DNA from 4 places in the Sporomusa rhizae genome. Region 3 is predicted to be linked to each of the others. Evidence: riboswitches for the same ligand, from Rfam matches in the RefSeq annotation. Region 3 holds a riboswitch; each other region holds the start of a gene.

Region 1 (7,576 bases), 240 kb from region 3:
TGGCGCTATTAATGTAATTCCCGGAAAAGTCGAAATGTGGGTTGATATACGAGGAACAGAGCATGAGAGTATTGTTGAAATGCTGCAGGAAATAAAAGACGCGGTAAGTTCTATTGCCGACGACAATGATACTGCAGTTGCTATTGAAGTATTAGCATCTGAAAAGCCGGTTTCTCTCAGTCAAAATTTGAATCAGATTATCGAAACTGTGTGTTCCAAACTGAGACTGTCCAGCCTTAGGCTTGATAGCCGTGCGGGGCATGATGCCATGAACATAGCTTATGTAGCACCCGCCGGATTGATATTTGTTCCTTGTAAAGACGGCGTGAGTCACAACGAGAACGAATACATTAACCCGAAAGACATTGAAGCAGGATTAGATGTATTAACAGAAACACTATACCAATTGGCAAAATAACTTTAAAAAATATATTTAAATCAAGCGAGGTACATATATAGTTGAACATTGATATTTGTTTTACACCTAACGACTTTAATGCTAAGGAATATGGCGGTTACGCTGCGGTAGTTATTGACGCCTTTCGCGCGACTACAAGTATTGCTACAGCCTGCGCAAACGGTTGTAAGCGAATCATCCCGGTAAAAACGGTGGAAGAGGCCCTCCAGATCAAGAACAAATATCCTGAAGTATTCCTGGCTGGGGAACGGGAGGGCTTACTTATACCAGGGTTTAACCTAGGAAATTCGCCCTATGAATATACAAGAGAACAAATTGCTGATAAAACCCTCGTTATGACAACTACCAATGGAACCCTGGCATTGACAAAAGCGGCTTCACTTCCCAGAGTATATGTAGCAGCTTTTGTTAACGCGGCTGCTGTTACTAACGCTTTGCGTCAGCAGCAGGAAAACATAGTTATTTTGTGTGCAGGCTCCGAAGGGCGTTTTTCGTTAGAAGATACTTTATGTGCTGGTCTGCTTGCAGAACGACTAAGTAGCATGTCTAAGCTTAGCGATACTGCTTTAGCTGCCAAGGGAATGTATTGTGATTTTAAAAATGATCTGCTAAACCGCGTTTCCGAATCATCACATGCCAAATATTTAAGTAGTATAGGCTTTGAACAAGATATCGCCTATTGCTTAAACCATGACACGTTGTCAGTAGTACCAATATTTGCAGAAAACAGTATAACGGCTTGATTATACGTCGGTATTGCCTGAATGATAACATTCAGGCTTTTTATTTGTTCAATTTTCCCTCTGTTATTTATGTAAACCATATGATAAAATGTCTACTGAGCCAAGCCATCAAATGAGAGGAGTTTTATATTTGAAGAAAAAAATAGCCGCGATCCTGTTGATGGTTTTTTCAGTGCCATTTTTTACGCCTGTAGTACCTAAAGCCAATGCAGCATTTTTGGATGATAAACTGGCCCAAGTTGCCGGCAACCTAACCGCCACCCAGATACAAGAGTTAATAAAAGTAAAAGAGACGTTAAATGCAAGTGATAGGCAAGCCTTATTGGGCAGAATAGCGCAAACGGCTCTGGAACGTTCTGGAAATGCTACTGTTGCTAATAATATTACCGCACTTGCTGAACAATTAACACCGAAAGAGCAGACTGTTTCGCGGGATAATCTTACTCAGATGGTAGAATCTACAGTACGCAATAAAGTACAAGAGAAAGTGCAAGGAGAAGTAACCAATCATTTCGCTGGTTATCAGAAAGAAATTGCACTTCTTTCACAGTTGTTTAATAACAGCAATAACCTAACCCCTAAAGCGGTTGAAAATAATAACACACTTGCTGGAGCACCGGAGAATTACCGCAGAATGCTTGATATGACTGCGACTGCTTACGGTCCAGGAATGCTCGATAACGGCAAATGGAATAATTCAACCTATGTGGGTGGCAAAGTAAAAAAAGGGGTAGTAGCTGTTGACCCTAAAGTAATTCCTATGGGAACAAAACTCTGGGTCGAGGGCTACGGCCCGGCTGTAGCTGAGGATCAAGGCAGTGCCATTAAAGGCAATCGGATTGACTTGGCTTTCGACACAAGACAGGAAGCTCTTGACTATGGTATTCAAAAAGTAAAAGTGTACGTTTTAAATTAACCGGCCAATGGCCGGTTTCTTTTATTCCTCTTTTCATACCCCTTTGAAAATGCGCATATATTTTGTGGAAGAGTAGTTTGCATGAGGAGGGAGTTTAGTGAATTCATTCCGGTCTCTCAGAATTAGGCGATCCCGGATATTTTATAGTATTGTAATTTTGGCTATTATTAGTATTGCGTTTAGCATAATTAGTTTCGAGTACATAGATGAACAAGAGTTTGCATCAATTGGAACAAACCAACCGACAGAATCTCCCAAAGGCAAAGTAAGTATTGTGGTAAAGATACAGTCAAGGGTGCTCGAACTTTATAATGACGAGCAATTATATAAAAAATATCGCATCGCGGTAGGGAAAAGTAAAACTCCGACACCAATAGGTGAATGGAATGTAGTTTGGAAGGATTACGACTGGGGAACAGGTTTTGGGACTCGGTGGATGGGCCTAAATGTACCGTGGGGCACCTATGGTATTCATGGTACTAATAAGCCATGGTCAATTGGCCAGTTTGCCAGTCATGGCTGCATCCGAATGCGTAATAAAGACATCGAAGAACTGTTCGAATGGATTCCTATTGGAACTCCGGTGCGAATTGAAGACAGAAAAGTAAGTGTAAATAGGAATCTGAAATTAAAAACATCCGGCGCTGATGTTGTAGTATTACAGCTGAAACTTAAAGAACTGGGGTATTTTCAAGGCAGGGCAGATGGTTTGTTTGGCACTATGACCGAAGAAGCCGTTAAAGCTTTCCAGGCAGATAAGGGAATACCTGTTACCGGTGTGGCCAATAAGGAACTATACACAGTCTTAGGAATATAAAATTAGTTAACGTGTCATAAATAGGAAACAATTCGCGCTATTTAGTGATAACATAAAAATTTAGCTATTTAAGAAATTTGACCAATTTTACAATAATGTGTATTATTATTTATAATGCCGAATCCTTATAAGGTACGGGGGAACCAATAGATATACAGGGGTGAAATCCGCTATGGCGGAGGGGTGATTCTCTTTTCTTCTCTTTGACCCTAACCCGACAGCTAACCTCGGAGGCATAAATAAAGAGAGGTGGTACAACTGAAGAGAGCATTTTTTGCAATTTTGTTTGTATTTACCGTGTTGTGCTTAACTACCAACCCGGCTGTCGGATTGGCTGCACCGCCGCAGGATATGGCGGCCTTAACTATCGGGGCACGCGGTGATGACGTACGATTGGTACAGAAGCTGCTGGCAGATGGCGGTTTTTATGCCGGAGAGATTGATGGGGTTTTTGGTCCTGTTACCGCAAAAGCCGTAAAAGAATTTCAACAAAGTGCTAACCTTACTGTAAATGGGATTATAGACAAAGAAAACTTTGTCTATCTTGAACGGTTGGCTGGTGAACCCAGCAGATACAGTCGTTCCCTTATTATGAGAGCATCAGGCTATAGTGCGTTTGACCCAGGTAATGGAAACCGCACCTATTCCGGTAGCCTTTTGCGGAAGGGCTTGGTTGCTGTTGATCCATCAGTGATTCCTCTGGGGACTAGGTTGTATATTAAGGGGTACGGCTATGCGATAGCTGACGATATTGGCAGTGCTATTAAAGGCAACCGTATTGACTTAGCTTTTGACAGCCACCGCGAAGCGTTAAACTTTGGATTGCAGAAAGTTACAGTATACGTGCTGGACTAAGAAAGTTGGCAGGCCGTGGCCTGCTTTTCTTTTTATAATAGCTAACTTCCCGGAATATTAACAGGCCCTAAGTATTATACTATTTTTATCCTGTGACTAACCTTCTGATGGGGTTAAAACCCAATCTGAAGCTAAGTCTACTTTATAATTATGTATAGTACAAGGGGGCGTGTTTAGGCTTGAACTTTATTTCGAACGAAATGCTGCCATTAGTATTAGCATTGGTTTCAGGGGTATTAATGGCAGTACAAGGTTCGCTTAATACTGCATTAAGTAAAGTTATCGGTCTTCTAGAAGCTACTTTTTTTGTCCATATTACGGGAACTATTTTGGCTGTGATCTTGCTTTTTTTCTTTAAAATGGGAAAAGGTAATTTGTATGCATGGCAAGATGCACCTTGGTATTCATGGCTGGGTGGTTTTATTGGCGTAGCTATAATATATTTAGTAGCAGCTAGTATTCCGGGAGTCGGTGTAGCTAATGCTACAACGGCTATTATTGTTGGGCAAGTCTTAACGGCTATAATTATTGACCACTTTGGCGGCTTCGGTCTTGAGCGTATGTCATGCAGTCCTCAGCAGATATTTGGACTGGTATTACTTGCAATAGGCGCTAAATTGTTATTAAAATAGCGTTTTTTTATTTTTTTCGCTATTAGGTGTTAACAAAAAAAAAATTATAAGGTATACTTATCATTAGAATTTTTTGGTATCATGTCACCAACAAGGAGGCAAAGCATGGATTTTAACTTTACTCCCGATCAACTGGATCTGCAAAAGATGGTTAGAGAATTAGTTACTAAAGAAATCACTCCTCACGCTTTAGAAATGGATAAAGAAGGCGTGGTTCCTCCAGAACTTTGGAAAAAATTGGACGAAGCTGGATTGCTTAATCTAACCGTTCCTGAAGAGTATGATGGTCCGGGTCTCGAAGCTCTCTCAATTGCTCTTATTTATGAAGAATTAGGCAAAGGTTGCGCTGGTGTTGCCACGACAACAGCTGCAAACGCATTAGCTTCGTATCCAGTGGTATTGTTAGGCAATGATGATCAAAAACGCAAGTTTTTTGATATCATAAATAACGGTAAATTGGCTGCTTTTGCACTAACCGAACCAGGTGCCGGATCTGATGCCGGAGCCGTTGCTACATCTGCAGTCAAAGACGGTGAACACTATATACTTAATGGTACTAAGTGCTTTATTACCAATGGTGGTATTGCCGATATTTTTGTAATCTTTGCTAATACACGTAAAACAGCCGGTATCCGTGGGTTAACCGCGTTTATCGTTGAGCGCGGCACCCCTGGTTTCTCTGTAGGTAAAGAAGAAGAGAAGATGGGCATCAGAGCATCTAACACCTGTGAATTGGTTTTGGAGAATGTGCGTATTCCTGCAGCTAACAGGATTGGCCGCGAAGGAGAAGGCTTTAAAATTGCAATGAAAACTCTGGATGCAGCCCGTCCATTTGTCGGCGCAGTTTCAGTAGGCTTGGCCCAATCTGCCTTTGAGCTTGCTGTTAAATACTCTAAAGAGCGTGTTCAATTTGATAAGCCGATTGCTTCGTTCCAGCTTATTCAAGCAATGTTAGCAGATATGGCTATGCAAATCGAAGCAGCTCGCCTTTTGGTATATAAAGCTTGCTGGATGAAAGACCAAGGAGTTGACTATGCTAAGGAATCCGCCATAGCCAAATGTTTTGCTGCCGATACGGCTATGAAGGTTACAACCGATGCCGTACAAGTACTTGGCGGTTATGGGTATTCCAAAGAATATCCGGCAGAAAAGTATATGCGCGACGCTAAGATTATGCAGATTTACGAAGGCACTAATCAAATTCAGCGTTTAGTAATTGCTAATAATATCTTATATTAATTTATATTTCTGGATGCTTGACTTTTAAAGTTAACCGTAATATAATTACATACGTAGTAAGGGATTATAGCTCAGTTGGTTAGAGTACTACGTTGACATCGTAGGGGTCACTGGTTCGAGTCCAGTTAGTCCCACCAGAAATTTTAGGCTAGTAGATTAATCTACTAGCCTTTTTTATGTGCCGAGATTAGACATACCATCTCTTCACCGTGCGAAGAGACTTCAATAAACTATATGAAACTACAACTGGCCAACATATTCACTGTCGGCCAGTTTTTTGCCTTAAACTCTACTGTTTTATTGGAAATGTAGTAAAATAAATACAGCGAAAATAAGTATCGGTAAAAATCAATAATTTATATTCTATGTATCGGAGTGATATTGTGAAAAGGACGATAGTAATTGTAATACTATTATTGATTATGTTTACTTTTGGTTTACAGGCACACGCATGCACACTTTGGGCTGCTAATGGCAATATTGTTCAAGGAGGTGGAAGTTTAATCGTTAAAAATCGTGATTGGGCTCCTGATCATCATCAAAAATTAAAATTAATTTCACCAGCAAACGGGTACAAATATATTGGACTTTTTGTTATTGACGGCAATCATAAGGGACTAAAAGCAGGAATAAATGAAAAAGGATTAGTTACAATCAGTGCATCAGCAGGATCTATAGCGTTTAAAGAAAGAAAAATACTGCCATATACCCATGCGCTCTATGAGCAATTATTAAATGAATGTGGCAGTGTAGACGAAGCAATTGCTAGAACTGAATTATTTTTAGGACCGCAGTATTTAATGCTGGCTGACCGGAATAAAGTAGCTACTATTGAAATTGGGCCAGATGGCAAGTACGCCGTCATAATGAAGGATAGCCAGGCTATTTTCCATACCAATCACTATGTTGATGAATCAATGTTGGAATTTAACAGAGTAGACGGACTGAGCAGTAATACCAGGTATAAACGTATTGCAGCATTACTAAGTAATGCTGCAACGCCGTATAATCTTGATACCTTTCTAGATTTTAGCAACGATCAAAACGATGGACCTGATAACAGTATTTTTAGAATAGGAAGCTCGCCCCAAAAACAACGAACTATGGCGACCTGGGCTGTATCAATACCACCGTATGGCTCTCCCGAATTATATGTTAAAATATTAAATCCTGGAGAGAGTGAACAAATCAAAAAGGTAAAGGTTGAAGATATTTTTGACGAAAAACTAGAACTTTAATGCGCATAACATTAGTTATGATTGTTTAGCAGAGGAGTGGTAGGTATAAAAAAGAAATATAATTCTAAAATAACAACTAGGAATGATAAACAGAAAAGAACTTGTCTTAACGACAAGTTCTTAAAATTGGTGGCGGCGCAGGGATTTGAACCCCGGACACTGCGGGTATGAACCGCATGCTCTAGCCAGCTGAGCTACGCCGCCGTATTAAAATGGAGCTAGTGACCGGGATTGAACCGGTGACCTTATCCTTACCAAGGATACGCTCTACCGACTGAGCTACACCAGCGTTGGTTGCGGGGACAGGACTTGAACCTGTGACCTTCGGGTTATGAGCCCGACGAGCTACCAACTGCTCCACCCCGCGATAAATTTTTGTCACAAATTTAATTATATAGTACGGGCAATACTATGTCAATCAATTTTTCAATCTAATAGCATTGCAACTATTGGGAAGGCAGTGTCATTGACTACTGTTAATTAATGGTGTATATTAAATTATTGTACTGTTTGCGTTATTCCTTAGAAGATTAGTATTTGCGGTGTAACTAATACTAATAGGCGCTAATCCAATGCGTAACCTGTCAGTCGCCGATAAATTTGCTATAAAAATAATCAGGGCTGATAGCACAAGGAACAACTGCGTGAAATCTGAGCCATTCCTTTCCGGCTATATTCTTGCTTAATAAATATGTTTTTGTCGGAAAATCTCGGTTGT
Region 2 (7,576 bases), 1.1 Mb from region 3:
CGTTAGGGAAATTTGCCCTTGAGCACTCCATTGGTCTAACCGTAGTCGGTCCGGAATTGCCGTTAACCAATGGTCTTGTCGATCATTTTGCCGGTTTAGGTTTAAAAGTTTTTGGTCCTTCCCAAAAAGCGGCACAATTGGAAGGATCTAAAGCCTTTGCCAAAGAAATAATGCATAAATACAATATTCCCACTGCTGCTTCTGCTGCTTTTACCAACGCCGACAGCGCTATCGCCTATATAAAGAAACAAGGTGCGCCTATTGTAGTTAAAGCCGATGGCTTGGCGGCAGGAAAAGGCGTAGTTGTAGCCATGACAGTTAAAGAAGCGGTTGACGCAGTAAACATGATGATGTGTGATAAAGCGTTCGGTCAGGCAGGAAGCCTGGTAGTTATCGAAGAATATTTAGAGGGCGAAGAGGCCTCGCTGCTGGCATTTACTGATGGCTTTATCGTAGCGCCCATGGTAGCCGCCCAAGATCATAAGCGGATATTTGACAACGATCAGGGCCCCAACACCGGCGGTATGGGGACCTATGCTCCGGCGCCGGTTGTTACTTCTGAAATCCGTGACCAGGTAAGGCGCGAAGTATTACAGCCGGTAGTTGATGCTATGCGCCAAGAAGGCATTATCTATAAAGGCTGCCTGTATGCCGGGCTGATGATCACTGCCAAGGGCCCCAAAGTTATCGAGTTCAATGCCAGATTCGGCGACCCGGAAACCCAGGTTGTACTGCCACTTTTAGATAGTGATCTGGTGGATATAATGGAAGCTTGCGTGGATGGTAGATTAGCTGATGCCAATATAGTTTGGAAACAGCAGGCTGCTGTTTGTGTAGTACTGGCTGCCGGCGGTTATCCTGGCAGCTACAACAAAGGCGACGTCATTTCCGGAATCGGCCAGGCGGAAGCCCAAGGCGTTATGGTTTTCCATGCCGGAACAGGTACCAAAAACGGCCAGTTAGTTACAAATGGCGGCAGGGTGCTTGGCGTAACCGCCGTAGCTCAAGATATTAAAACTGCGGTAGATAAGGTATACCAAGCAGTACCAAAAATAGAATTTGCCGGCAGACAATACCGGACAGATATTGCGCACCGGGCTTTTAATCGAAAGTAAGCGATAGCCGTAGCAAAGGGAGTGCCTACTTTGGATGCAGGTTTAACAGTTGTTAATCTACTTGTTATCGTAGCTTCAGTTATTGGAATCGGTATGACCGTTATTGGTCTGCCTGGAAATTGGCTGATCTTTTTTACTGCTCTTGGTTATGGATATTTAGATAACTTTAGTCATATGAGTAGTATGGTACTCATCATCCTGTTTGCTGCTCTGGTGATCGGAGAAATCGTTGAATTTATAGCGGGTTCGCTCGGAGCGAAGAAAGAAAACGCGTCCCGTTCAGCTATCATAGCCGCTTTTATCGGCGGAATTGCCGGTGGGATTATTGGTACGGGAATTATGCCGGGGCTTGGCTCTATTGCCGGAGCTATCGGCGGGTCTTTTACTGCCGGTTACTTAGCGGAGTATTGGGCCACAGGCAGCTCAGAAAAAGCAGGACGTGTTGCCAAAAGTATTGTTATTGGCCAAACTTTGGCTATGATTTTTAAGTTAGCAATGGCCATAGGGATGGTGGTTTTTGTGATCTCCAGACTAACGTGGCAGGTCTAGAACAGGAGGAAACATATGAAACGCCGGCAAATACTCGATGCTGCCTATACTGTTTTTTCCCGTAAGGGGTATCACCGCGCCACAGTTGATGAAATTATTGCATTGGCCGATACCGGTAAAGGCACAGTATACAACTATTTTGTTAATAAGGAACAGCTATTTTACACACTTATTAAAGAACGCAGCGCTAAATTTGAAAGTGAACTTAACGATATTGCCGGGCTGTCTGAACCTTCTTTAGATAAAGTGCAGAAAGCAATCAAGGTTTTTTTGGATTTTTATGTGGAAAACGCAGATTTGTGGCGGGTGCTTATGCATGAGATGCGCGGTCTTGGACATGAAGAACCATCAAGCTTCACCGAGGCGCAGCGGGAAAAGTACCGGGAAAGATTTCGAAAAACCATTGGCGTGCTGGAACGGATTTTAGAAGAAGGTATTGAGCAGGGGACTATTAGACCCTGTAACGCACACAAAGCGGCTCACGGCCTGTTCAGCGTAATTGTCATGATGGTATTCCAGGGGTTTGTTGGCCCCAATATGGAGTCTATTGAAAAGGCAGCTCATGGCATTGCCGACACTTTTCTCTACGGTATTGTTGCCCGATAACGTGAAAAAAGGCTTGCGCCTACTGGTGCAAGCCTTTCGTTACTAACCTTAGAGAGGGATGGCTTTTTGGATATAATAATTATATTTTTTCTTTTCTTTGCCTCGTTGCTTTTCAGCATTTATCATAGTATATCAATACTCTACCCTTTACTTTTCGGGCTTAGCTGCTTTACACTTATATCCCTTCGTAGAGGCTATACCTTAACCGATTTATTGAAGATGATGGGAGACGACTCAAAAAAGTCGTTGATTGTAATTAAGATTTTTGTATTAATCGGGATAATAACGGCGGCTTGGCGGGCTTGCGGCACGATTCCCTTTATCGTGTATTACGGCATAATGTTTATGAGTGCCAAGTACTTTATAGTATCGGCGTTCCTATTGTCCTGTCTGGTGTCCTTTTTGCTTGGCACTTCTTTCGGAACCGTTGGGACAATTGGGGTAGTGCTGATAGTTTTGGCGAAGAGCGGTAACGTTGATATAAATATGGCTGCCGGTGCAATCATTGCCGGGGCTTATTTTGGCGACAGATGTTCGCCTATGTCTTCAAGCGCCAACCTTGTAGCCGCTTTGACTAACACCAAGCTGTATATCAATATTGCAAACATGAATAAGACGGCAAGCATTCCCTTTGCCCTTTCCATCTTGGGGTATGTATATTTGTCTTATACCAATCCGTTGGCTTTTTACAATAATCAAATTGTAGATGAAATAATAAATTCTTTTGATATAAGCCTGATTGTGTTGTTGCCGGCGCTCATTATACTAGTGTTTGCTGCTTTCCGGGTAGATGTGAAGCTATCAATGGGTGTCAGTATTTTATTAAGTGTATTGATTGCTCTTTTTGTTCAACACATACCGTTTCTTAAATTAATGAATTATATTGCCACAGGATACCGTATGGAAAATGGGGGCTTCTTTGCCGATATAATTCGGGGTGGCGGGTTGTATTCTATGCTGAACGTTTCCCTCATTGTGCTGATTTCTTCAGCCTATGCCGGTATCTTTCAAGGGACTGGTTTACTGAGTGACATTGAAGTTTTTTTTGAAAAAATCAGCACGAAAACCAGTGTATATCTCACGGCTGTATTGTCAAGCATAGCCACAGCCGCATTTGCCTGCAACCAAACACTGGCCGTAATGCTTAGCCATCAAATTACCCATAAACTTTATGAAAGAAATCAATTAAGCAATTACCGGTTAGCAGTTGATCTGGAGAATACGGTAATAGTAATCTCTGCACTGATTCCGTGGAATATTGCCGGCGCTGTCCCTGCGGTAATGCTATCGGCAGATGCCGGATTCATCATTTATGCTTTTTATCTATTCTTAGTACCGCTGACTAATTTAGTTGTACGAACAAAGATATAGATATATTTTTGAGGAATCGCAACCAGTAAAATAGGTCATTGATATATTCAAAATGATGTTGTATGATTAAATAAAAAAATTTTGGAGGAGCCTGTCACCAGGCTCTTTTATTGTCTAAATGAGTCTGGAAGAAGACTCTTTTTTATTTGCGTGCTTTCTTAGGTGGTTTCGGCGGGCCGGAATGAGAATTTTCATTCTCTATATATACTATTTATATGAAATAAGTAAAGTAAATGAATACAAATTAATTAAAGTATGGTAAAATTAGGAAAAAGAATATAAAGATAAATGCACCAAAAAAAATATATCGCGGAGGTATGAATATTTTTGGTTTTTGAAAAATATAATTTGTTTTGAAGTTCCGATAGGATATAGATATGTTTTTAAATCATAAGTAAGGCAATCGCCGAATTCCAATCTCATGGAAGCGGGGGACCCATTTTCGGGGTGAATCCTGTAGAACAGGTAGGGCAAATTTCTTTCTGCCCGAATCCGTCAGCTAACCTCGTAGGCGTTGAAAGAGAAGGATGTGTTGTCCTGCCAATCATTAAAGGCCATTTACGAGTCTTTAAACATTCCTTCTCGGAAGCTGATTTTGTAAAGCTACTGCGTCATGCAGGATGAGGTAGTAAAAAAACAAACTACAGTTTTAAGGAGGAATTTTGAGTGGAGAAAATTAGAATTGGCATTTTTGGGTTTGGGAAGACGGGAAAAATTATTGCTAACGAATTCCTGCATGATAATCTATTCACGCTGGAGTGGGTAGTGCGTAAAGGCTATGAGGATCACCGGAAATATGCCAGCCGCCTATTAGGTCATGAATGTGACGCAGGGGAGATTTTTTCTATTGGGGACATTGACGATAATTTTTTTGACACAAGACCAATCGATGCTCTCATAGATTTTTCAGGGCTTACCGGGCTTTACTTATACGAAAAGGCTGCGTCAGCCGGGATTCCTATTATCTCTGCGATTTCCCAATATGAGAAAGAGGAACTGGACTTATTACAGTCTTTTGCTGAGTCTGCGCCGGTGCTTTATTCTCCCAACATTACATTAGGGATTAATGTTTTGCTGGTAGCCGCTCAAATTTTACAAAAAATAGCTCCTCATGCGGATATCGAGATTGTTGAGGAACATTTTAAAGGCAAAAAAGAAGTTTCAGGAACCGCCAAAAAAATAGCAAAAGCACTTAATCTCAATGTTAAAGAACACCTACATTCAATTCGTGTTGGCGGAATCGTTGGCAGGCACGAAATCATCTTTGGGATGCCAAATCAGACAATCCGCTTGCTCCATGAAAGTATCAGCAGGGCCGCCTTTGGGCAGGGGGCAATTTTTGCCGCCAAATTTTTATTAGGTCAACCCCCTGGGTTATATACCATGGAAACAGTAATTGCGGATATGTTTAGAAAAAACATTCCGGTTTACTAACCCTTTATGATAACAGTTTTTTAATAAATCACACCCACCCGTTATACGGGTGGGTGTGATTTATTATGCTTCTTCCTTAATAACCAGTAAGACCCCGGATAAGATTAGCAAGGCGCCGATCCAAAAGGTCAAGCCAACTTGCTCCCCTAAGAAAAGCCAACCTAGCAGGGTGCCAACCACCGGTTGAAAGAAAAAGTAAAGTCCGGCGCTTGTCGCGGTAACTATTTGCAGCCCTTTGTTCCAAAGAAAGAACGCACCTGCAGTGGAGACGGTACCAATATATAGTACTCCTCCCCACACTTTGGGCTGAGTAAGAACTTGAAGATCGCTTGTTGTTATTTCGGTGACAGCAAATGGTGTAATTACTACCGTTGCAACCAATATTGCGTATGTCGTAATTACAAGTTGTGAGTAATCGTTAGGCACTCGTTTTATGAGTACAGACATTAGCGCCCAAGTAAGTGCGGCTATTGCCAATATGCCGCCGCCAAGCCGGGATGAATCGCCTAGATCACCAATGCCAACAATCATTAGAACACCTGTAGTTGCCAAACACACTGATAATGCTTTTTTAAAAGTGATTTGTTCTCCTAATAAAATACGGGCAAATATAGCCATAAACGCAGGCGTTGCCGAAGTAATTACTGCGCCCATCTGAGCCGAGGAGAGCTGTGTACCGAGAAATTGCATCCAGATTGAAATTGAGTAGCCAATTATTCCGATGGCTATAATCAGTGGAAGGTCTTTTTTTCGGATTTGCCACGACTGGCGGGTAATAAGGCCCAATATACTCAGTGTTAGCAGGGCCACAAAATAGCGCAGCCAAACTAGCTCAATTGGAGATATAACTGCAAGCACAACTTTGCTCACTACATACATACCACCCCAGATGCTTGCGGCTAGGGTCAGGTATATTTGTCCGGCATAATTCTTTATCATTAACAATCCCTCCGTCTTTTAGTCGGTTATGATTTACAGACGGAAGGCCTATGCTCAAGCAATCCTTCCGTCTTAGGAATGGATTGCTACCGGAGTATCATTTTCAAAAAGAGGCTTAAAAAGCATCCGTAATCCTCCTTTCAACGGAAAGCGTTTTTGTCTTCAGTCACATTGTATCATAAGCATGGTAACCATACTATTATTAAAAATATAAGTACTTTTTTTGTGAGAAGCAACGTAGCATTAAAGTATAACAGTCTGCACAAATTCCGGCTTTTTTCATAAATTATATTGATGGTAACAAAAACAGGCTTTATTTTACATAACGGAATTTACAAAGTGAAAATCATAAGTTATCGGTCGCAGGAGGGATTAGCAATGTACTGTACTCAATGCGGTCAGCCGGTAGCTGAAGCAAGCAAATTTTGTTGTCAATGCGGTACCAAAGTTGCTCTTGCAAGCACTCCTGGGGACAAAACTTTGGCCAGCAGTAAAGAGGACATCCTGACGGCTGTTGCCGGAGCATTGATGCAAAATGATCATCTAACCCTGACTTACAGACAGAAAACAGATATTGGAATTTATAGCACACTGGCTGACGTCAATTGGACGGTGGGAAAAAAGAAAATCGAGTATTTTGCCAGTATATTAGCGGAAGAAAATTCTCAAACGATTGTTCTTTGGGAAATGATTAAGGAAACCAGTTGCGGATTCGACCCTGTTTTTTCATTTACTACGGAGAAATTTTATAGTGATGGCAAGACTACGTCCGGAAAAATAACCGAATGCGGGACTGGCTTAGACGAAAAAGTCATTGATTATCAATGGGATTATTCTCAGATAAGCCTTCAGATTCAACATATTACCCTAGCGAAGGGATGGCGTTTTAAAAAGGTTATAAACCAGGGAAATGCTTCTTATTAAGAACTAAAATAAAACAGGCTTGCTCCTTTTCTAAAGAAAGGTGCAAGCCTGTTGCATTACAAGCTTGCTTGTTTAACCAAGGCTCTAAACAATGCCAACATGGCAGGGTATTTTTTTGCTATCATTTCGGGATGCCACTGTACGCCTAGCACAAAATGGTCGCCAGCAAGTTCAATGGCTTCGATAACCCCATCTTTAGAATAAGCTGTGATATTAAAGCCAGGAGCGGCAGTTTTCAACGCTTGATGATGAAAACTGTTAACGAGGATGTTGTCCTCGCCAATGATGGATGCCAAGGTGGATGCTGGCTTAATAGTCACAGTATGCCACAAGGCGTCTCTTTGGGTAACCTCCTGAAAGTGTTTAATGCTTGTCCCTTCAATTTGGGATATATCTTGATATAGTGTCCCGCCATAGGCAACGTTGATAATTTGTACACCGCGGCAAATGCCCAGGATAGGTTTTTTTAATTGGGCAGCTGCCTTGACTACTAACAATTCGTATTCATCCCGGACATGATTTACACAGCCCAACTTTTCCAGAGGCTCTTCTCCGTATAATTGCGGATCAACGTCAGGCCCGCCTGACATGATTAAGCCGTCAACTGCTGCAACTTGTTCGCTGATAAGAGCTGGATT
Region 3 (7,576 bases):
TCAGTACCTGCGAGAAGGTTGCCTATCATTACCACTTGAGCTCCGGCCGCGATAGCTTTGGCAACGTCTCCAGAGTATTTAATACCACCGTCAGCAATAATGGGGACATTATACTCACGAGCAGCTCTGGAACAATTGTAGATTGCTGTAATTTGCGGCACACCAATGCCGGCGATAACACGGGTGGTGCATATAGAACCTGGCCCAATTCCTACTTTCACAGCATCTGCCCCTGCCTCAATTAAATCACGGGTAGCCTCAGCTGTGGCTACGTTTCCGGCAATTAGGTCAACATGCGGGAATGTATTCTTGATGGTTCTAACCGCTTCAAGTACCCCTCGTGAATGGCCGTGGGCGGTATCTACAACGAGAACATCTACTTTGGCTGCAACAATAGCTTCAACACGCTCCATCATATCAGAACCAACACCAATAGCGGCGGCTACTAATAAGCGACCTTTAGGATCTTTGGCTGAATTCGGGTACTTTTGGGCTTTTTCAATATCTTTTATTGTAATAAGTCCTTTTAAGTTTCCTTCGGAATCAAGCAAGGGCAGCTTCTCGATGCGATGCTCACGTAAAATTTCTTTGGCTTCTTCTAATGAAGTGCCAACATGGGCAGTGATTAGGTGTTCTCTGGTCATGCAATCAGAAATTTTACGGCTTAAATCGGTTTCAAAACGCAAATCCCGGTTTGTAAGAATACCGACAAGTTTGCCAGCATTAGTTACCGGAACACCGGAAATATGATATTTTTCCATAAGGTTATGGGCATCTTGCAGTGTATTACTGGGAGATAAAAATATTGGGTCAACAATAATTCCATGCTCAGAGCGTTTGACTTTATCAATTTCATTTGCTTGACGAGCAATCGGCATATTTTTATGTATTACCCCTATGCCACCTTCACGTGCCATGGCAATTGCCATACGGGCTTCCGTAACGGTATCCATGCCAGAACTGATAATAGGCATATTAAGCTTAATGTTTTTTGTCAAGTAAGTGGATACTTCTACTTCTCTCGGCAGAACTTCTGATTTTGCGGGTACAAGTAGTACATCATCAAAAGTTAAACCTTCGGGGCCAAATTTGTTGTCAAACATCAGTTGAAACTCCTTTCAGTGAACATCATCGTAATAGGTATTTCCCAATATAATAACACAAATAAACTAGCCAAATCTACCTCTTTTTATGTAATAATAAAAAAAAATAATTCAGCCTGGCAAAATAATGCCAGGCTTATCATTAACTAAGAACATATACTTTTACATTTTGAATACCGAAATCATAAGCCACTGCTACTGACTGCATGGCAATATCGATACGGTTTCCCTTGATTGCGCCTCCGGTATCTTCAGCTACTCCATACATACCTTTTCCGTCGGCAAATTCAATATATAAGCGAGAACCAAGTGGAATTACTTGTGGATCAACGGCAATTACACCTGGGCGTACCATGGTACCCATATACGTCATGTTGCCCCATTGGCCGTTATCATGCGGACCGGCGGCATAAGCAGTAGCCTTTATATCCAGAACAGCTTTATAGCGTCCTGGAGCGTTACTTCTTGATACCTCTGGCATACGACTGTCTTGCATGACTTGAACAGTTTCCTGGCCGACAACTCCGTCAGCGGCAAGGTTTTTCTTATTTTGATAGTCGATTACCGATTGCTCAGTAGTTTCGCCAAAAACCCCATCAACTGAGATGCTATCATAACCCAATTCGATAAGTCTAGACTGCAGCTCTTCTACTGTTTGACCTGTCATTCCTGATTTAAGTGCTTGATCTCCTAATGCAGCTAAGGCTAATGGTGTCCAGAATGTAGCACCTAGGAATGCCATAGCAATGGCGGAACTAATAATTTTTTTGATGTTTTTCATTAAAAACACCCCTTTCTAAAAGCCTACGAGGTTAGCTGACGGGTTCGGGACAAAGGGAAATCCCTACCGCATTATGCGGATTCACCCCAGAAATGGTTCCCCCGTTTTCCTTTTTTATTAGGAAATTCGGCTTGTCGTATATATTACACGATATATTTATAAAGGGCAAACAATATATGAAGTAGTTATTAGAAAACACTTATTATTAGACAAGCTTATTCTTTGGTATGCTCCTATATGCTACCTTATATAATATAAATTTTTATTACGCGTAAACAAAACTTAGGAATTATATGTTAAAGCATTGGTATGCGACAAAAAAGCCTTACAGAATAACCGGCCAATCTATCAGTATATCATTTGTAGACAATTAGGATACTGACAGTAAAATGGGACTACCATTCAGATAGTCCCATCTTAGTCTATTACAAGCAGTATGCAGTGCAGTCTGCCAATTTTTAATAATATTGGGTTTACCTACCCGCAAAATGGGTTTGGAGTCTCTTTTCGGGATGGCTAGTTTTTGCCCAGCATAAATGGTGCAAACCCAAGCTCGCCCCAGTAATGGTTGTCGTACACTTGGATAATGCCATTCACTCTTCTCTGTAAGATCTTTTTTACGTGGCTGAGAGAACTAAAAAATATCCGGGTTTGGGGGTGGGCATTATTGAGTGCTGCTTGATGGTAAAACTGCACTGATTTGTCTATAGCAGTGTAGACTGCCCAAAGCTTTGTTAATACCTTAATATTAGTATTTATTTTACTCGGGTTAATAGCCTCTTGCCAGGCTGTGTCCAAGCCGAGCAATTTAGTTTCATCTACATTAGGATAGTGAGCGATGTCGATGTTAGTTGCCTCTGCTGCGAATAAAAGTTGTAAAAAGCCATCTTGGAATTGCTCAAGGAGAGTAATAAACGGCAAATTTTCGGTAACGATATCTGCTAATGACGCTATTTCACTGCTTATAGCAGTTTCAATTTCAAGTGCAAATTGTATAGGGTTCATACGTTAAGCACTACCTTTCTAATAATCAGGCCATTTCGCTCTGCGAAATGGCCTGACAAATTATTTCTTGCTAGACAAAAATACACCAGCCTTAGCGACAGGAGATTCACGTACGATGATAGTTACGGCTTCAGGTGGACATTTTGCAGTTTCGACAATTACTTCAGTCACTCTTTTGACCATTTCCTGCTTTTGTTCTTGAGAACGGCCTTCGAGCAGGTCAATTTGTACAATTGGCATTTGCTACACCTCCAAAATCTATTATTAGTATTTTTCGTGCTAGATAATATATCCCCTGCTTAAATTTGGTAGCAGCAGTTAAAAATTTCATAGATTGTAAAAACAATATCAGGCCGCAATTTTATTAAAAGTAAGCGAAGTTTTTGTCAAACTTATAAAATGTTAGTCGCGTTGCAACCGTGATTGACTCTTTTTTGATTTGCCGGTTGCTAGGAACAGCATATAAATTTGCCTAATCCTGCTTTTGGTTTACGTCGTAGCCAGTACCGGTAGGTAAGAAATCTCCGCCAATACCTCTGTTAGTGCTTATTTCCTGCCACACATTGGGCCAAAATCCGGTCGTTACCTTATCACAAAGCCGGGCCTCTCATTGATGAAACTAATACGGATCCCATAAGCCGGAGATGGTTAAAAAACATATACCTTCAAAATTACAAATTGTGCATAGTTAATCTGACGTAAATATATAACTATTTGTTTTTTATAATGATGCGAAAGTAACAAATTGATTCTATTACTCATAAAGTATAGTAGTATATTGCTTATTAGATATTGAAGGAGGTCTATACTTGTGAGTATCTTCAGAGAACTCCGCAACGAATGCTTGATTAGGGAACTCGATCGCGAGTTAAACACAGATGTATTGTTATTTGGCTTCGACGGTATGACATATTTTGGTAATTTACAAAAGGTTGAGGACTGCCGTATAGCTTTTTTATCGCCAGCTATTGAGGCTCAATCGAACGTAGAAATTCTTTCTCCCGGTGGAGAAGTCGTAGAGGTAAGATTCTTACAAGTTGATTTGTGGCAAATTGTTGCCAAAGCTACTGGGATAAGAGCTAATCCATTTACATCATCAGAGGATTGTGATTCGGCTCACTCTATGAGGACTGAGGTATCGCAGCAAATAACCGAAACAAGTGAGCGCCAAGAGAGCCATGAACTGATTTGCATACTAAGACGTATGATTGGTGATAACGTAGTAGTTACGACTCTTGGTGGCTTTATATTTGAGGGTATACTTGGAAATGTCGATGATGAGCTGGCCTTTATATCGGTTAATGAGATATTCGGCCCAGGTAATTCTTCGGGAATATCTGATAATACGGTAAGTACAGCTGTAGTAAATCTTGAAGCTTTAACGTCAGTGTCCAGATCAGCTGAATGTTGCTAAAGCTGACGATTTTTGGGTACGAGTGAAAATATCAATTAAATTAATGCTAATGCCAGGGTAAAAGACTCGGTGAATTTTTTTACCGAGTCTTTTTATCAAGAGAGTTCTATTGTCACAGTAAATAATGAAAATATATTTTTTCCGGATAAAAATATATTTTATTCGGATAGAGTAACAGCGGTTTCTGCTGCTCTCGCTGATGCTGGGCACAAGCCGTATTTTTTTTGACTGCGTTAGGAGGGATTGACAGTATGCTAATGGCGGCAGCATATTTGGGGAAAGTAGGCGTCGGGGTTACTGTGCCGCAGTTTTTTCGTGCTCAAGATGAAAACGTCTATGTAGTAAAATTCCAAAACAACCGGCTTGGCTCCAGGGTTTTGGTAAGCGAATTTTTTGCAGCAAAGTTTGGTGCGATAATGGGGTTGTGTTTTCCGGCGAGTGATATCATTAGCATTGATGAAAAAATATTGAATAATAATTCATATCTTCTTGAGTTAGGTTTGGAACCAGGACTGCATTTTGCCTCGCGCTACATTGAAAATACGGAATACGTAAGAAAAGAGAAACTATATAAGGCTATTAATGTCAAAGACATGGCTGGCGTTGTGTTGTTTGACCATATGTTTCACAATGCGGATCGGGCAAAAAATCATAAAAACTTACTTCTCCGTCTTGAGAATGAGCAGTACAAAATCTATGCAATCGATAATTCGCATTTATTTAGATCCAGTCGCTGGACGATTGACTCGCTACAGAAACTGGGTACAAAAATAATAACATATTATTTTCGATACTATAGAAAATTGCTAAACAATATTCTTTTTTTTCAGGATTTTGTACCATATGTCAATATAGTAAGAAAGATTAGTAATGAGCAAATTGACGGTATCATACAGGAAATTCCTCAGAAATGGCTGCCGGGTGAGGTGGATCGCACCGCTTTATCGGAATATGCAAAAATACGCAGGGATATGGTCGATTTGATATGTGAAGAACTTTGCAGGTTGATTCCGAGAAGCAGAGGCGGGCAAAAATGATTTATTGCTATAATTCCTAAAAAACGAAATAAAAATGAAACTACCGAATACCAACTTTTTACTGATGGTAAGTAGTTTCGTTTTTTTATAAAGTGCCGTTAGTTCCCTACACAAAAATTTCAAAGTTCGGTTTTTTTATTTCTTTTTTGCCACCAGAGAACGCCATAAATAACGATAACCAGCAGGATAATAAAAATTAGCCGACCTAAATTTTCACCGGCAAAAACAATATCGTGTCCCAGTAATACCTTAACAACTACCGGCGGTAGCTTACCGATGATGGTTGCCAGAAAAAAGTCTTTGAAAGAGATACGGCTAATCGCAGCAACGGCAGTTATAATACCGGATGGTGCCAAGGGTAAGAGTCTGGCTAGCAAAAGTGCTTTAAATCCATTGGCGGCACTATAGTCATCTACTTGCTTAAGATAACGACTTTTCGCTATCCAGCCCTCGACGGCGTGACGGAAAAAATAGCGGGCGAAAACGAACATAAATAAGGCACCAATCACTTCACCGATCCAAGAGATTATTGTACCCCAAAATAGTCCAAAGACGATGCCGGCAGCACCTGATAAAATCATAAATGGAAAAACAATTGTAAAAGTCATGATAACAAATAGAACAATTGTTATCATGACGGCGCTAGGTCCGAAAGATCTTAAATATTCTGCCAAGGCGGCAATGTCGCCTCTTTCAATAATACCATAAGCGTGGTGGAAAAATTCCGGCTGCCACATATACGTTAATCCGATAAGTGCAATAATTGCGAGCCAACCTAGTAACTTATTCATCTAGTACCTTCCTATCTCTCAAAAACAGCGCTGAATCAGCGCTGTTTGTTTATTCCCATTGGGCTATTTCTCTTTGAAATATGTTGCAGGAACCATCAAACCAATGCGTGCAGTCAGTGCAGCGTCTGACATAATTTGAAGCCGATACGTTGAGTAAGGAATAACCATAGCCCATAGCGTTTATAATATGTTCAAATTCACGACATTCGCCGGCAATACTACGTAATTGCTCTTCTGAATAACTATTATTTTTCAAACTGCCCACCACCCTTACAGTTATTTATCTTTAGTGTGTACGTGACAGTAAAAAAAAATAAGAAATAAATTTAAAAAAATTTAATAAGGTACGTATAAACCCCATTCAAAATGTCAATATTAGTAATGTAAATTTTCTCCTCTCCCATAATTGGCGGCCTTCTGGCCGCTCCTTTTTTTTTATCCGATTTAGCGATGGAACACCATGCTGAATTTGTCGCCAAACCAATGCTTAAGTGTTTGCCACACCTTTTCTAAGTATTCCGGTGTACAAACCGTCTGCTGAGCAGCTTGGCGGGCCTCTAGTAATATATCAGTATCCCTGACAATGTCGGCAATCTTTAAGTCCGGCATACCATGTTGATGTGTACCGAAAAACTGCCCCGGTCCTCTTAACACCAAATCCTTCTCTGCCAAAATAAAGCCGTCGTTTACTTCGGTCATAATTTTCAAACGTTCAACTGTTTCTTCGTTGGTACTGTCTGATAACAGAATACAGTAAGACTTATATTCACCACGGCCGACACGGCCGCGCAACTGATGAAGTTGCGCCAGGCCGAAGCGGTCGGCACCCTCGATTATTATTACCGTGGCATTGGGAACATTAACTCCTACTTCGATTACCGTAGTAGCGATAAGTGCTTTTATATTACCGTTGGCAAAGGCAGCCATAACAGCTTCTTTTTCTTGTGGTTTCATTTTACCGTGCAGTAAGCCGCAAGGAATGTTTCTGAAAAAGGTGGCGGTTAGTTCATTATACATTGAAACTGCAGATTGTGCTTCAATTTTTTCCGACTCTTCAACAAGCGGACATACTATATACACTTGACGGCCAGCTTTAATTTGACCAACGGCAAAACCATAAACCTTTTCACGACGGTTGTTATTACGCGCGTAAGTGGCAATGGGCTGTCGACCGGGAGGTAGCTCCCGGATAATTGATACATCAAGGTCTCCATATACGGTAAGCGCCATAGTTCGGGGTATAGGTGTTGCCGTCATTATAAGTACATCGGGATGATTTCCTTTTGCTTCCAGCTTGGAGCGTTGGCGAACACCAAAGCGGTGTTGTTCATCTGTAACTACTAGTCCGAGGTGCTTGAACTCCACATCATCTTGGATAAGTGCATGTGTGCCAATGACGATATCAATTAGTCCTGTTTTGATATTGTCTAGTATTTCTTCTCTTA
Region 4 (7,576 bases), 2.1 Mb from region 3:
GTTACCATTAGGAACGGATTATCCGGGTAGTCTTCGGTAAACATCTTAGCCATAGCCTCATCAGCCATGGGATCGAGCATCTTCATCATCATCCAGCTCAAAAGCATGGATATCACCTCCATATTCTACCCGATAGTTTACCCAAGCCGCTAATAACTATTGCATCAAATAATGCTGGGGCAATAGTTATCTTTTTTAAGATTTCTATTGTTAGTCCATGTAATAATGCTATAATGAATGTGATACATTGACATTTAGATTTATGAGGAGTGCGAGGTTACCTATGAACGAAAAAAACCTGGACCGCCTTGAGACATTAATGGAACAGCTAGTTCGTACTGTCGGTAATATCGGCGCCGATATTGAAGAAGTCAAAAATGAAATTATTGAAATCAAATCTACTATGGCCACCAAAACTGAATTAGCCGATACCAGGACTGAACTACGAGATGGTTTTGCGGCTCTTGATGCCAAGATCGAAAAGTACGGTCAAGTGCAACAGCAGGATATTTACCATTTATTGAAACTGTCCAACCAAAAACTTGAAACTATTTGTGAAGATATAAAATCCGTGGCGGAAATTGCCGGTGAACATGAGAAGAGGATTCGTACCCTGTCGCGCAGGCCAGTTTAAATTAGCTAAAGCACTACGTGCCAAAAGGCAGGCAGGGATATCAGGAATCATTTGTAACCTTACTTATTAAAGATCTTCTTGCGTAATCCGCTTCCATTGTGATAACACTGTTCTAAAAAACAAATAAAAAAAAATGGCCTAAGTGGCCATTTTTTTTATTTGTTTTTTAGTTTTTATAACGCTTTTTAATAGCCATTATGACCGGAACGCTAATAGCCATTGCAATAATAGCTTCAGGAACTCCGTTTACCAGAGCTATGCCATAGATAACTTTGGTTGCCGCACTAACGTCAATACCTCTTGTTTGCGCGAACTGAACGGCATATAACAGATAGATCATTGTCAGTACGCCAAGGGTATTAGTAAGCGAACCGACAATGGCTCCTACGCCAATGCGCACACCTTCATTCTTACTCCAAGTCCATTTATAAGCATAATAGGCGGTAATGCCAATCAGTACCCGTGGCAATACCGAGACAAGCGGATTTATAAAAGCAAAAGAAAGAATATTTGGGGTGGTTAAACTCTGGATAATGCTAAATATCCCGAAAAGCAGACCAATCATGGCGCCAACCAGCGGTCCTTCTAAAATAGCGCCAATAATAACCGGAATTTGCATAATGGTGGCTTTCGCTGTCGGCAGTGGAATAAATCCAAATCCCGATAAGCCTAACATTATGGAAATAGCTGACAGCATACCGATGATGGCAATTTGCCGTACTCCGAATTTACCCGCTGAACGTAAAGATTCCGTCTTTTCCATTTTTTATTACCTCCGTTCTTATTCCCCTTTGGGATATAAGTCGTTTATTAAGGAGCTTTACAGATACCGTCAGTCCGGTTTCTAAGAATACCAGCTGTCATGACGGCTTCTTTCACTCCGCTAACATATTATCATATCTTAGGGTAAATTGGTATAATTTTTTTTGAAAGTTTACTTTTAATATTTCTCAGGTATTAATAGGCAAATTAGCCCAACAAACTGATTGTAAACAGGCAGTATCATCAGCGAGGATAGCACATTAAACAGTGTATGGATAATAGCCACCTGCGTGCTAAAATCTACGCTAAACCAACCGGCAGCAATTACCAGCAGTTTTGTTAGCGGAAAAAAGATGGCGACACCAAGCACGTTCAGCAGAATGTGCGATAAGGCAACCTGTCTGGCGGCTCTTGGTGCCGCTGCGCTGAAAACAACAGAAGATACACAAGAACCAATGTTATTTCCATATACTACATAGGCAGCTGTCATAATATCGACATATCCCAAATCGGCCAACAGCATAAGTAACGCAGTGGCTGCACTGCTTGATTGAAAAATAATAGTGGCAACAATTCCGCCCCAAATGCCATACAGCGGCTGCTCTTTCGCTTGGACCAAGTACGCCGCCATCTCCTGGAACTGAGACATACTGGAGATACCCTGAACGAGCAACTCAACTCCGGCCAGCATACTCAAAAGTCCGGCGGCAGCTAATCCCAGATACCGGAATTTCTTTACCATGGTCGACAATAGAACAAAAGCAATGAGCGGCAATATGCACTCTAAAGGAACAGCGACAGTGACCAACTGTACTGTGGAGCAAGTGCCGATATTTGCCCCCAATATAATTCCCAGGGCCTGACGGAAAGACAGGTAGTCGGCGCTGACGATACCGATTGTAATCAAACATACCGTTGTACTGCTCTGAAATAATGCGGCCGCTACTGCACCCAACAGCAGGCCGCGCCACGGTGTCTTAGTCAAATTGACAAGCACCTTATGCAATTTATACCATAAGGCTTTTTTCAAGCCATAACGCATGATAAAAATGCCGCCAAGCAGCATACCTAACCCTACAAAAAATTCGACCATACCTTTTCCCCTCCAACATAATTTATCTCTACTACCATATGTTTGAGAGACCGTAGGTATGGCACATTTTTTACGGGTTATTTACTATGCATCATATCTTCAGAAACACTGGATAACTCTGTAGCCATGGATGCAAACCCTTGGCTGGCTTTCGCCATTTCCTGAATAGACTGTTCCTGGATTTGCACAGTTTTATCAATACTTACTACCTTTTGATTCATTTGCACGATAGACTCTTGGATTTGGTGTAAGGACGCATTGATGTTTTTAACTGACTCGGCGCTTACGGCAGCCAGCTTCCTAACTTCTTCAGCCACAACACTGAACCCTCTGCCAGCTTCACCGACACGGGCAGATTCTATAGCGGCATTCAATCCCAGCAGATTGGTCTGGTTGGACACGTTTCTAATAAAAGCAACAATTTCGTCAGTATGCTTAATGGTAGCAGCCAGGTCGCCACTCAGTTCTCCAAGTTCGCTGCAAATATTCGCCAACTCTTGTGCACCTGCCGCGATTTCCTCCATACTGGCACTAAATTCCTCAGACGAAGCCGCAAGTTCACTGGAAATAGACCGGATTTTCTCCTGATTGACAATAGCTTGGGTTGTAATAACACAGCCAATGGTAGCTGCCCTCTCTTTTATGGGATGCGCGCACGCAATATAAGGAATCCCAAAAGCCGATTGCTCCTTGGTTATCAAACGAATAACCTTACTGCCTGTTTTAATACATTGCTCACTGACCTGCCCTTGCATAGGCTGGCCTGCTTTAACTCCGAGGTCGAAAGACTTACCAGGCACATACGCAGTATAAAGTCCGTCTTTAATTACCGATACCCCTACATCCTCAATAATAAAATCATTAATGTAAGGGGCTAATTCAGTAAATAACCGCAAGATTTCTTCTCCGGAATGCCGTTGCATAGTGTCGCCTCACTTATATATTTTTTAATGCCATTGTTTTGCACTAATTAGTATGTAAGTTAGTTAATATTGGCTTGAAATCAAAGCTACTATCAATATTCTAATAAAGACCTGAATTACTTTGATAAATTCTATGCATAGCAGCATTTTCCTGCATTATGTTACATATTGCATTAATTTTCTCAATATTGTGTTTTATTTGTGCAAATGAAACGGAATAGTAGTAACTATTACATTCTTATTAAGAATTAGTAACGTTCTGAGAATAAATCCGGTTTGATTATGCAGCAGACGATGCCACCATTTCCTGGTCTCAAACTCCGGAATCACTACGGTAATAAAATCGTCCGGTTCTTTTTTACGCTCCAACCGTTCCACATAATTAACAAGCGGACCTATAACCAACCGATAAGGGGAATAAATGGTTACTAATTCAACATCAGGATTCCATTGCTGCCATTTTTCTTGAACTTTTTGGGCGGCAGTTAAATAAAAAAGAAAATGGCCGGTATGGAGAAATTGAGCATAGTTTATGCCTAATTTCTCCATACCGGCCTGCGCAGCATCCATAATACTACCTATGCTTTACCCGCCAGTATTTCCTATTTTGTTCTGCCTACCGCACAAAAACGGCCGCAGCCTAGATTTTTGATATAAACAGTACTACCGTCCTCATTTTTCACGGCCATGCAGTCGCCTACCAGTTCCGGCACCGTTACTTTTAGCAGCTCCGCAATTTTAGTAACAAGACTATTTCCCGGCTTCCAACGATCGGCTTCATAGTGTTCAATTGCCACAATCGACACACCTAACGATTCTGCCATTTCTTCCTGAGTCATGCCGCAGCGTTCACGTAATGACCGCAGCTTCTCACCAATCATTCTGATCCCCTCTTATTCATCAATAATAAAAATAATAATATCACATCAAGACAGTCGAAACTGCCCTAACTACGCCTAATCAAGGCAAAATAATAGACCGGTACAAAAATACCAGGCATAAGAAAAACCTCTTTGCCTCATACCTTCGTACCGGCCTACCCAACACCAAGCTTTTGCCTCGTGCCCTGTCCACCAGCCCGTTGGTCATGTTTCCGCTCGTATCTGAAGGCTGGTATCCAAACACTTTTTAGTGTTATACGCCACTCTTCTCCAGACATCTAAGTTTTTTCTCTAAGTTGTTTTCCAATATATATATTTCGACTCGTTCGCCGGTTTTTGTACTTATATCACTGTGACTACTAATGACCTTACACTCGGTAAGCCTTGCGACCAGCTCCTCAGCTTGGTTACTAAAAGTTTCCCTGAGTATCTGGCGCATTTCCTTTACTACCTGCCGCCCCTTATCGGTTTTGGCTAAATGAGTCTCCTCGACAGTGAGCACTCCTTTAAACCGTACGAGGACCATATCTTCAATAATATATGTCCGGGTTTCGACAGGTCCGCGCCCAACCTGGCTGCGCTGCAATTTAATAAAAGAATCACTTATAGCCGCTTCCAATACGGCTTTTTTTGGGGCCATTACTTTATCGTACCTCCAACTGTCCGGATTCCTTCTTGTAGAAGTCCGGAAAAACAAAAAGAAGACCCTAAAAGGTCTAGCGACCCCTTGCTTTAGCCTACGAAGTTAGCTGACGGGTAGGATGGCAAGAGATAAGACATCCCTTCTGCATTAACAGAATTAACCCCAAAAAGTGGTTCCTCCGCTTCCATACTGGAACTCGGCCTTATGCTGTTATAAATACTATACTCCCGGAACTGCTAAAAGAAAAGCTGCAATTAGAACAATAGCGGCTAACGGCAAATGGCTATCCTACAAATAAAGCAGGTATCACAGGAAATCATAGCTTACCTCATCGTTGCTACTTCTTTCTTCATTTTACCACGGCCAAATTGAGAATACCTTTAAATGGCGTTATTCCCATAATCTATTAATTACAATATTATAAAGAAAACACGACTTGCGCCGAGCCTTTGGCGAAAGCGGAAGTCGATGTTGCCCTTATCCAGGCGAAAGTTATATTTCTATCAGGACAAAAAAAGCCCTAGCTTATACTAGGGCTTTTTGGAGTCTCAATTTATTAGTAGAAAAATACAAAGTTAGCAATGATAATGCAGAGTAACGCACCAATCATCGGAATGGCCGTCCGTTTAACTACATCAAACGGGGAAACACCACCCATACTAGAAGCAACAACAATAACTGCGGTTATCGGCGAGATAGCCCGGGCGGCACTGGCCGCAAAGTGCATCGGCAGCAGCATTACAACAGGCGCAACCGACATTTTAGCTGCTACTGTCGGTGTCAGTGCGGCAAAAGCAAAGAACGGAGCATTGCCTGAACCCATGACAACCGAAGAAACAGCAATTATGCCGATCATAACCAGGATCATACCAGCGGCACCGAAGCCGGAAGTTTGCGCGGAAGCAATGATGGTATCAATTGTTCCAATAGTAGTAAGACCTTTGGCAAAAGTTTCACCAGCTACAATCAGGGTGATAACATTAGCCATTTGCATTCCCAGACCATCAAAGAAGGATTGGATGTCATTGAGAACTTTTTTACCATCTCTGTGACGGATATATTCAAAGACCATACCAACCGCAACACCAATAAACATGGCTTTAATAATATCCATCTTAATCCAGGTAATCCACAGGCTGCTGAAAATCAATATTAAAGCCAGCGGCACCGCGGGAAGAATTGCGTAAATCATCGGAGGAACGGTTTCATCTGAATCGGAAGCAGCTAATTCGCTAGCTTGAACAACATGTCCATCGCGTTTATCCATCCACTTTTGTACGGCAAAATGAAGTACGGCTACGACAGGAATTACAACTGCGGCAATAGGAATTTGGTAGTTAGTCCAGTAAAGTACGGGGTCAATACCCGCAGTGTTGGCCGAAAGGATTGTACCGGTATCGCTTGGGCTCCAGTCAAGACAAAGAGTTGTGGCGATAACTGCGGTAGCAGACAGGCGGCTTACGCCAAGGCTGATAAGTACCGGGAATACGGTAACCATAAGCAGCATGGCCAACCCGGAAGCACTATTAATGCACAAACCTAAAAACATACCCAAGACCCAAGTGCCAGCCATTACCAAATAGGGCGAACGGAAAGCCAACAGCGGCTTAATGGTCAGTTTTACCAGAGACTTACTTGCGCCAATATGATCCATATAGCGGGCAAAACCGCCTACGGCCATGATGTTAAGGCCAAGACCGGCCGCCCGTGAACTCATGGTTTGTTTTATAAATTCAAAAGCATCGACAAATACTGAGCCAGTGCTGGACTTAGCCGGCAAAATCTCACCAAGACCAAGCGCTACTGCAGCAAACATTAGGATTAGTCCAGCCATGAATAAAACAGGTTGCGGTTTGTATTTTTTTACAATAAGATACCCTACCCAAAACGTAACAATTAATGAAAGAACAATACCCACAAAACTTACCTCCTATTTTATTTTATACACCTTCTTAGTACCGGCTTCTTCCAGTTTTGTTAGTCCCCTCCTCTCAGCAGATTTCCTGCCAGCCTTTTACGTCGGTAATTCCTAATCCCGGAGCGTCGGGAATAATAAGCTGGTTTTTGCTAAAGCTTACGCCGCCCACAACAGGATCTTCAGCTAATAACACGGCGGCATCCAAATCAGCCCTGGTAATAATCTTTTTACTGGCCGCAATGCTGGCGGCGGCTGTAATTCCAACTTTGCTTTCCAGCATACAGCCCATCATACATTCAACACCCATTGTTTCAGCAAAATGAGCAATTTTGATTGCGTTGTGCAAACCGCCTGCTTTCATCAATTTAATATTGATTAGGTCACAAGCTTCCATTGCCAGCAGTTGAAATACTTCATATGTACCAAAAGCGGCTTCATCTGCCATAATATCTGTCTGTACATTATCGGTGACATATTTGAGCCCTTTGAAATCGTGGGCTTTTACCGGCTGCTCAATCAATTCAATGTCGAGCCCCATATCCTCAAACTTTCGGATAGTTCTGACAGCTTCTTTAGGTTTCCAGCCCTGATTGGCATCGAGGCGGATTTTGACATCATAACCGACAGCTTCGCGAATGGCTTGCACCCGCTTAATGTCCAGCGCCGCATCTGTACCTACTTTGAGCTTGAGCGCCTTATAGCCTTCGGCAACAGCTTCCAGC

Evidence for each region. A riboswitch is a leader RNA that binds a small molecule or an ion and turns the genes downstream of it on or off. The one in region 3 is predicted to bind cyclic di-AMP.
Region 1: linked by a shared signal. The riboswitch ahead of SRRS_RS13580 (3D domain-containing protein) and the one ahead of SRRS_RS12305 (peptidoglycan-binding protein) in region 3 are both predicted to bind cyclic di-AMP.
Region 2: linked by a shared signal. The riboswitch ahead of SRRS_RS17520 (4-hydroxy-tetrahydrodipicolinate reductase) and the one ahead of SRRS_RS12305 (peptidoglycan-binding protein) in region 3 are both predicted to bind cyclic di-AMP.
Region 4: linked by a shared signal. The riboswitch ahead of SRRS_RS22085 (DUF2294 domain-containing protein) and the one ahead of SRRS_RS12305 (peptidoglycan-binding protein) in region 3 are both predicted to bind cyclic di-AMP.

Annotation. Positions count from the first base shown of each region.
Region 1 is NZ_CP156925.1:2,884,175-2,891,750, reverse strand. It holds gene SRRS_RS13600 (Zn-dependent hydrolase) at 1-418, shown strand, start outside; gene SRRS_RS13595 (2-phosphosulfolactate phosphatase) at 460-1,161, shown strand; gene SRRS_RS13590 (3D domain-containing protein) at 1,292-2,077, shown strand; gene SRRS_RS13585 (L,D-transpeptidase family protein) at 2,175-2,894, shown strand; cyclic di-AMP (ydaO/yuaA leader) riboswitch at 3,000-3,145, shown strand; gene SRRS_RS13580 (3D domain-containing protein) at 3,144-3,749, shown strand; gene SRRS_RS13575 (DMT family transporter) at 3,929-4,381, shown strand; gene SRRS_RS13570 (acyl-CoA dehydrogenase family protein) at 4,487-5,620, shown strand; tRNA gene SRRS_RS13565 (tRNA-Val) at 5,681-5,757, shown strand; gene SRRS_RS13560 (carcinine hydrolase/isopenicillin-N N-acyltransferase family protein) at 6,004-6,858, shown strand; tRNA gene SRRS_RS13555 (tRNA-Met) at 6,986-7,062, opposite strand; tRNA gene SRRS_RS13550 (tRNA-Thr) at 7,072-7,147, opposite strand; tRNA gene SRRS_RS13545 (tRNA-Met) at 7,150-7,225, opposite strand; gene SRRS_RS13540 (hypothetical protein) at 7,443-7,576, opposite strand, start outside.
Region 2 is NZ_CP156925.1:3,697,739-3,705,314, reverse strand. It holds gene purD (phosphoribosylamine--glycine ligase) at 1-1,115, shown strand, start outside; gene SRRS_RS17535 (DUF456 domain-containing protein) at 1,146-1,664, shown strand; gene SRRS_RS17530 (TetR/AcrR family transcriptional regulator) at 1,680-2,270, shown strand; gene SRRS_RS17525 (Na+/H+ antiporter NhaC family protein) at 2,490-3,641, shown strand; cyclic di-AMP (ydaO/yuaA leader) riboswitch at 4,036-4,171, shown strand; gene SRRS_RS17520 (4-hydroxy-tetrahydrodipicolinate reductase) at 4,308-5,075, shown strand; gene SRRS_RS17515 (DMT family transporter) at 5,139-6,014, opposite strand; gene SRRS_RS17510 (hypothetical protein) at 6,393-6,938, shown strand; gene SRRS_RS17505 (gamma-glutamyl-gamma-aminobutyrate hydrolase family protein) at 6,995-7,576, opposite strand, start outside.
Region 3 is NZ_CP156925.1:2,645,299-2,652,874, forward strand. It holds gene guaB (IMP dehydrogenase) at 1-1,103, opposite strand, end outside; gene SRRS_RS12305 (peptidoglycan-binding protein) at 1,246-1,884, opposite strand; cyclic di-AMP (ydaO/yuaA leader) riboswitch at 1,889-2,026, opposite strand; gene SRRS_RS12310 (hypothetical protein) at 2,401-2,889, opposite strand; gene SRRS_RS12315 (2-hydroxymuconate tautomerase) at 2,950-3,129, opposite strand; gene SRRS_RS12320 (hypothetical protein) at 3,701-4,303, shown strand; gene SRRS_RS12325 (HipA family kinase) at 4,555-5,340, shown strand; gene SRRS_RS12330 (TVP38/TMEM64 family protein) at 5,460-6,131, opposite strand; gene SRRS_RS12335 (hypothetical protein) at 6,181-6,387, opposite strand; gene recG (ATP-dependent DNA helicase RecG) at 6,576-7,576, opposite strand, start outside.
Region 4 is NZ_CP156925.1:4,715,394-4,722,969, forward strand. It holds gene SRRS_RS22050 (FMN-binding glutamate synthase family protein) at 1-107, opposite strand, end outside; gene SRRS_RS22055 (hypothetical protein) at 284-634, shown strand; gene SRRS_RS22060 (ECF transporter S component) at 801-1,397, opposite strand; gene SRRS_RS22065 (Na/Pi cotransporter family protein) at 1,575-2,489, opposite strand; gene SRRS_RS22070 (methyl-accepting chemotaxis protein) at 2,567-3,412, opposite strand; partial or broken gene SRRS_RS22075 (APC family permease) at 3,608-3,889, opposite strand; gene SRRS_RS22080 (helix-turn-helix domain-containing protein) at 4,015-4,293, opposite strand; gene SRRS_RS22085 (DUF2294 domain-containing protein) at 4,547-4,933, opposite strand; cyclic di-AMP (ydaO/yuaA leader) riboswitch at 5,013-5,148, opposite strand; gene dcuC (C4-dicarboxylate transporter DcuC) at 5,493-6,854, opposite strand; gene SRRS_RS22095 (dipeptide epimerase) at 6,928-7,576, opposite strand, start outside.